Regions from separate parts of the Stenotrophomonas sp. As-7 genome, predicted to be linked through region 2. Evidence: riboswitches for the same ligand, from Rfam matches in the RefSeq annotation. Region 2 holds a riboswitch; the other holds the start of a gene.
The links. Region 2 has a riboswitch for glycine ahead of QP457_RS19270 (trimeric intracellular cation channel family protein). Riboswitches for the same ligand answer to the same signal wherever they lie in the genome.
Positions count from the first base shown of each region.

Region 1 (3,402 bases), 690 kb from region 2:
GTCTTGGTGACCACGACCTTCATGCCGCACATCTGTGCCGAGGCCGGGTTGGTGCCGTGCGCCGAATCCGGGATCAGGCAGATGTCACGGTGATCTTCGCCGCGCGAGCGGTGGTAGGCACGGATCGCCAGCAGGCCGGCGTACTCGCCCTGCGCGCCGGAGTTCGGCTGCAGGCTGACGGCATCGTAGCCGGTGCACTCGACCAGCATCGCTTCCAGCGAATCGATCAGTTCCTTGTAGCCCAGCGCCTGCTCGGCCGGCACCAGCGGGTGGATCTGCGAGAACTCCGGCCAGGTCACCGGAATCATTTCGGCGGTGGCGTTGAGCTTCATGGTGCACGAGCCCAGCGGGATCATCGTGCGGTCCATCGCCAGGTCCTTGTCGGCCAGCGAACGCAGGTAGCGCAGCAGTTCGTGCTCGCTGTGGTGGGTATTGAACACCGGGTGGGTCAGGAACGCGGACTGGCGCAGCAGGCCGGCCGGCAGCGCGTCGGCGGTGCTGGCATCCAGCGCGTCCACATCAACGTTGGCACCGAACAGCGCGCCCACGGCGACGATGTCGGCGCGGGTGGTGGTCTCGTCCAGGCTGATGCCCACCGAGCTGCTGTCGATCGCACGCAGGTTGTAGCCGGCCGCACGGGCCTTGGCATGGATCGCGTCGGCGTCGACACCGGTCACGTGCAGCGTGTCGAAGAAGTCGGCGCCGACCTGCACACCGGCGGTGCGCAGCGCGCTGGCCAGGATCGCGGCCAGGCGATGGGTGCGGCGGGCGATGCGGGTCAGGCCTTCCGGACCGTGGTAGACGGCGTACATCGAGGCCATCACTGCCAGCAGCACCTGTGCGGTACAGATGTTGGAGGTGGCCTTCTCGCGGCGGATATGCTGTTCGCGGGTCTGCAGGGTCAGGCGGTAGGCCGGATTGCCCTGCGCGTCGATCGAGACACCGATCAGACGGCCCGGCATCGAACGCTTGTAGGCGTCACGGCAGGCCATGAACGCCGCATGCGGGCCACCGAAACCGAACGGCACGCCGAAACGCTGGCTGTTGCCGACCACGATGTCCGCACCCCATTCGCCCGGGGCGGCCAGCAGGGTCAGGGCCAGCAGGTCGGTGGCCACGGCCACCAGGCCGCCGCGCGCGTGCACGGCATCGACCAGCGCCTTGTAGTCGCCGACCTGGCCGAAGGTATCCGGGTACTGCAGCAGCAGGCCGAAGGCTTCCGCTTCCAGCGCTTCGGCCGGGGTGCCCACGCGCAGCACGATGCCCATGGGCTCGGCGCGGGTACGCAGCAGTTCCAGTGTCTGCGGGTGCACGGCATCGTGCACGAAGAAGGTGTCCGACTTCGACTTGGCCGAGCGCTTGGCCAGGGTCATCGCTTCAGCAGCGGCAGTGGCTTCGTCCAGCAGCGAGGCGTTGGCGATTTCCATGCCGGTCAGGTCGGCGCACAGGGTCTGGAAGTTGATCAGCGCTTCCATGCGGCCCTGCGAGATTTCCGCCTGGTACGGGGTGTAGGCGGTGTACCAGGCCGGGTTTTCCAGGATGTTGCGCAGGATCACGTTCGGCGTGTGGGTGCCGTAGTAGCCCTGGCCGATGAAACTGCGCAGCACGGTGTTCTTGTCGGCGATCGCGCGGATCTTCGCCAGCGCCTGCACTTCGGTGATCGACTCCGGCAGCGCCAGCGGTGCCGGCGACTTGATCTTGGCCGGGACGATGGCATCGGTCATCGCATCCAGCGATGCGTGGCCGATGACGCCGAGCATCTGCGCGATCTCGGCATCGTTGGGGCCGATGTGGCGCTCGACGAACGCCGAATGGTGCTCGAGCTCACGCAGGGAAGGGGTGTTCTGGGACATGGCGAAGGATCCGTCAGGAAAGGGCACACGCACGGGCACAAGCCGCCGGTCGGCGGTCTGCGGGCGCCCCTCTGTCCTTTTGCCTGAGAGTTTAAAAGCGCGGAAAACCGCAGCTTCGTGCCCCTTCGGCGCCGGATCGAACCGGTCTCTCCAGAGTTCTGTTACGGGTGGTATCGGGCCTGAGCGATTACGGGCGTTGCGCCTTCGGCAGCGGTGACCTGCTTCTCCCACCGTGTTGCCCGCCGATTATAGCCTCTTGCCGGTGCCCGACGGTGGCCCGCAGCGGCCTCACAGGCCTGAATGGCCGATGGCCCGGGCGTGCGTTCTGTGCACCCGTGCATGGCGTCGCACGCATTCCCCACCTATGATGGTCGGATTCTCGTATTCATCTGGCGCCGTCCCTGCTGCAGGGGATCGGCGCCCGCCGTGCGTGTCACGCATGGCCCTGCCGGACGCTTGCCCGATGACCGCCGCTGTTGCTCCTTCCACCCGCCGCATGGCCCTGTTGCTCGCTGGCCTGGCCATGTTCGGTCCGTTCTCGATCGACACCATCTTTCCTGCGTTTCCGCAGCTGGCCCAGCGCCTGGCGGTGGACGAGGTGGCGGTGCAGCAGACCATCAGCGTCTACCTGCTGTTCTACGGCCTGATGAGCCTGGCCCACGGCCCGCTGTCCGATGCCTGGGGGCGCAAGCGGGTGATCCTCGGCGGCCTGGTGATCTTCGTCGGTGCCTCGGTTGGCTGTGCGTTGTCCACCGACCTGACCACGCTGCTGGCGTTCCGCGCACTGCAGGGCCTGTCTGCCGGTGTCGGCATGATCGTCGGCCGCGCGGTGATCCGCGATCTGTACCACGGCCACGACGCGCAGCGGCTGATGAGCCAAGTGTCGATGCTGTTCGGTATCGCCCCGGCCATCGCGCCGATCATCGGCGGCTGGATCCTGCTCAGCGGTGCCGGCTGGCCGCTGATCTTCTGGTTCCTGGTGGTATTCGCGCTGGTGCTGCTGGCGGCCACCGCGCGCTTCCTGCCGGAAACCCATCCGGCGCAGGCACGGGTCGCACTGTCGCCACGCACGTTGATGCGCGACTACGTGCGCATCGGTTTCAACCCGCGTTTCCTGCGCCTGGCGCTGGCCGGCAGCATCGGCTTCGGCGGCATCTTCCTGTACATCTCCTCGGCGCCGGCCATCGTGATGCAGCACCTGCATCTGGGTGAAGGCGGCTTTGCCTGGCTGTTCATTCCCACCATCGGCGGCATGACCACCGGTTCGTTCCTGTCCGGGCGCATGGCCGGGCACAGCACACCGACGCGGCAGGTGGCCCTGGGCTTTACCTTGTGCGCGGTCTCTGCCGTGTTGAACATCGGCTACGTCAGCCTGGCGCCGCAGTTCGCGCTGCCGTGGGCGGTGATGCCGATCTTCCTCGGCGGCATGGGCATGGCGCTGATCTTCCCGATCCTGGCGCTGGCAGTGCTGGACATGTATCCGCAGCAGCGCGGCCTGGCCTCGTCGCTGCAGGCCTTCGTGCAGCTGATGATCAGCACCGTGGTGGCC
Region 1 is NZ_CP127405.1:3,527,151-3,530,552, reverse strand. Features, by position in the region: gene gcvP (aminomethyl-transferring glycine dehydrogenase) at 1-1,853, opposite strand, end outside; glycine riboswitch at 1,915-2,017, opposite strand; gene QP457_RS16245 (multidrug effflux MFS transporter) at 2,317-3,402, shown strand, end outside.
Region 1: it holds a riboswitch for glycine, as region 2 does, so the genes downstream of both, gcvP (aminomethyl-transferring glycine dehydrogenase) here and QP457_RS19270 (trimeric intracellular cation channel family protein) in region 2, are expected to answer to the same signal.

Region 2 (3,402 bases):
TGTCGAACTGCGCACGCAGCTTCAGTGTGCCGGTGGCGGTATCGATGCGGTTGTCGACGCTGGACAGGGTGCCGCTGGCAAGCTGCCGGCGTTCTTCGCGGTCCCAGCTTTCCACCGCCAGCGCCGGCTGCGCCTGTACGGCATCGAGCAGCGCGGGAAGCTCCGGCTCGGGCACGGTGAACAACACACTGATCGGCGCGGTCTGCGCCAGCGTGACCAGGCCTTCGGCATCGCTGGCATGCACCAGGTTGCCTACGTCCAAACGCCGCAGGCCGACACGCCCGCTGACAGGGGCGACGATGCGCGTGTACTGCAGTTGCAGTCGTGCTTCATCCACCGATGCCTGGTCGCTGAGGCGACGCCCCTGCAGCTGCCGTACCTTGCTCTGCTGGTCGCTCAGTTCCTGCGCGGACACGTAGTTCTGGCGCTGCAGTTCGCGGTAACGCTGCAGCTGGCGCTCGGCATTCTCCAGCTCGGCCAGGTTCTGCTGCTGCGTACCCTGTGCGTGCGCAAGCTTCACCTGGTAGGGGCGCGGATCGATCTGCGCCAGCAGGTCACCGGCCTTGACCTGCTGACCCTCCTGGAAATGCAGGCGCATCAGCTCGCCATCCACGCGGCTGCGCACCACCACGCTGTGCAGCGGGGTGACCGTACCAACCGCCTTCATCCGCAGCACCAGTGGTTCGGCACTGGCGCGGGCGATGCGTACCGGCACTGCCTTGCCGCCACCGGCTTCTTTGCCACCGTCCGCCTCGGCATGCGGCCACAGCCACCACGCCAGGCCAGCGACAAGGGCAAGACCGGCAACGACCAGCAGCGGACGGGCACGGCGGAAGCGGGAGTTTTCGGCGACAGACATGGGGCATCCTGCGCCCTGCGCGCACGCAGGGTCATGCGGGCCCGTCGGCACCACGAAGGGCCACGGGCAGCGGGGGAGGGGGATTGTCTGGCGGGGCCGCGGACGCGGCGTGGCTGGATGCCGTCGCGCGTGCGACGGGGCGCCAATGGTAGCGGTTTACGCGGGCCGTCGCCGCGTGACCTTGGTCATGCAACGCAGCCGGAAATGCCGACTGACGGCCGGCATCACCGTCAAACGATCAATGCACTTCGTCGTGGTACACGAACTTCGGCATTTCCCAGCGGTAGTGGATCGCCAGCAGGCGCACGGCGAACCCTCCGCCCAGGCAGCACAGGATCGCCGTGGCATCGGCCACGCCCCAGTGCAGCAACAGCAGATACACCGCACCGGTCAGCAGCGAGATGATCGCGTACAGCTCTTTCTGGAAAATCAGCGGTACCTCGTTGCAGAGGATGTCGCGCAGCACGCCGCCGAAGGCGCCGGTGAGCATGCCGGCGATCAGCACGATTGGCAGCGCATGGCCCGCCTCGCGCGCGATCGAGCAGCCGATCAGGGTGAAGGCGATCAGGCCCAGCCCGTCCAGCACCAGGAAGGTGCGGCGGAAGTGATGCATCCAGCGCGCCACCCAGGTGGCGATCAGCGCCGCGCACACGGTGAAACCCAGGTATTCGGGGTGTTTCACCCAGCCCAGTGGATAGTGGCCGAGCAGGATGTCGCGCAGCGAGCCGCCACCGAGGGCGGTGACGCAGGCGATCATGACCACGCCGAACAGGTCCATGCGGCGGCGGCCTGCAGACAGGGCACCGGTCATGGCTTCGGCGGAAATGGCGATCAGGTAGATGATGGACAGCAGCATGGACAAGCTCCGGACGCGGTGGGGCCGGCCATGCGCGACCACCGCCGTTGCCTGCGCAACGACGGGATGACGATGACCGGTGCCGCTCCCGCTGTCCTTTTGCCTGAGAGTTCAGCGGCGTGAGCCGCGTGCCCCTTCGGCGGATCGTCCCGGGCATGCCCGGTGACCTCTCTCCAGCTCGGCGAGTCGAATGCATGGTTGGTGGGATTCCAGCCCACCGGCCTGAGCGATCATGGGAGCCTGCGCCTTCGGCGGGCGCCAGCGCGGCGCCTCTCTCCTGCATTCGGGCGCCAGTATATCCGCTGCAGTGCAGCACGGCATAATCCGACCATGGTTTCGCCTTCCCGCCCGTGGTTCCTGTACCTGCTCGAATGCCGCGACGGCAGCTATTACGCCGGCATCAGCACCGACGTGCAGGCCCGTTTCGCCGCCCACCAGGCCGGCAAGGGGGCGCGCTATACCCGGTCGCGTCCGCCGCTGCGGGTGCTGGCGGTACGCGAATACCCGGACAGGGCAACGGCCTCACGCGCCGAATGGGAGCTCAAGCAGCAGCCGCGCGAGCGCAAGCTGGCCTGGCTGTTGCAGTAGATCCACGCCATGCGTGGATGGGGCGCTCCCGACCATGCCATGATCGCCCAGCCCTCAGCGCTGGAGACCCGGATGTCCACCATTGCCCTGTTGTTCGCGCTTTCCGCAGCAGCAAGCCCCGCTGCCGACGCCGCCACGATCGCCGCCATCGAAGCGACCTGCCACGACTACGTCGACGGACAGCTTGAAGCCGACCCGCAGCGAGTCGCCCGTTCCCTGCATCCGGACCTGGCCAAGCGCGCGGTGCTCGGTGATACGCCCGACGAACGCCTCGGCCTGCGCCGGATGTCGAAGGAAGAGCTGGTCGCGTTGACGAAACAAGGCGCGCTGAAGACCCCGAAGGATCAATGGGATCGCCGCTGCACGGTGCTGGACGTGACCGGCAACGCGGCCTCGGTGCGGCTGGAAACGCCGTGGTTCGTCGACTACTTCCACATGGGCCGCTTCGACCAGCGCTGGGTCATCGTCAACGCGTTGTGGTACCCGAAGCCGAAGTAGAGCCCCCCCATGCGTGGCTGCGCTACATGCAACCTGCACAGAAACTCATCCACGCATGGCGTGGATCTACTGTGACGGTCGAGGGCGCTCTCCCGCGCTACCTACCGCTTCGGCCGCCGGTCTTCGCGGTCATCGCCAAAAATGATCCGCGCACTACGCTGGTAGCTCCAGTACGCCACCGCCCAGTTCAACAGCACCACGACGCGGTTGCGGAAACCGATCAGGAAGAACACGTGCGCGGCCAGCCAGAACCACCAGGCCAGCACACCGGACAGCTGCAGCTTGCCCAGGTGCACGATCGCAGCCATGCGGCCGATGGTGGCCAGATTGCCGAAGTCGGCGTACTTGAACGGCCCCGGCGCGGGCTTGTCGTGCAGGCGTGCGCGAAGCGTTTCTGCCACGTACTTGCCCATCTGCTTGGCGGCCGGAGCCACGCCCGGTACCGGCTTGCCGTTGGCCTGGCTCAGTGCGGCCAGGTCGCCGGCCACGAACAGTTCGGGATGGCCGGGCAGGGTCAGGTCCGGCTGCACCGGCACGCGTCCGGCGCGGTCCAGCGGCACGTCCAGCGTGCGCGCCAGTGGCGAGGCCGCGACGCCGGCGG
Region 2 is NZ_CP127405.1:4,217,772-4,221,173, reverse strand. Features, by position in the region: gene QP457_RS19275 (MdtA/MuxA family multidrug efflux RND transporter periplasmic adaptor subunit) at 1-859, opposite strand, end outside; gene QP457_RS19270 (trimeric intracellular cation channel family protein) at 1,098-1,715, opposite strand; glycine riboswitch at 1,799-1,902, opposite strand; glycine riboswitch at 1,916-2,005, opposite strand; gene QP457_RS19265 (GIY-YIG nuclease family protein) at 2,046-2,303, shown strand; gene QP457_RS19260 (nuclear transport factor 2 family protein) at 2,376-2,801, shown strand; gene QP457_RS19255 (NAD(P)/FAD-dependent oxidoreductase) at 2,903-3,402, opposite strand, start outside.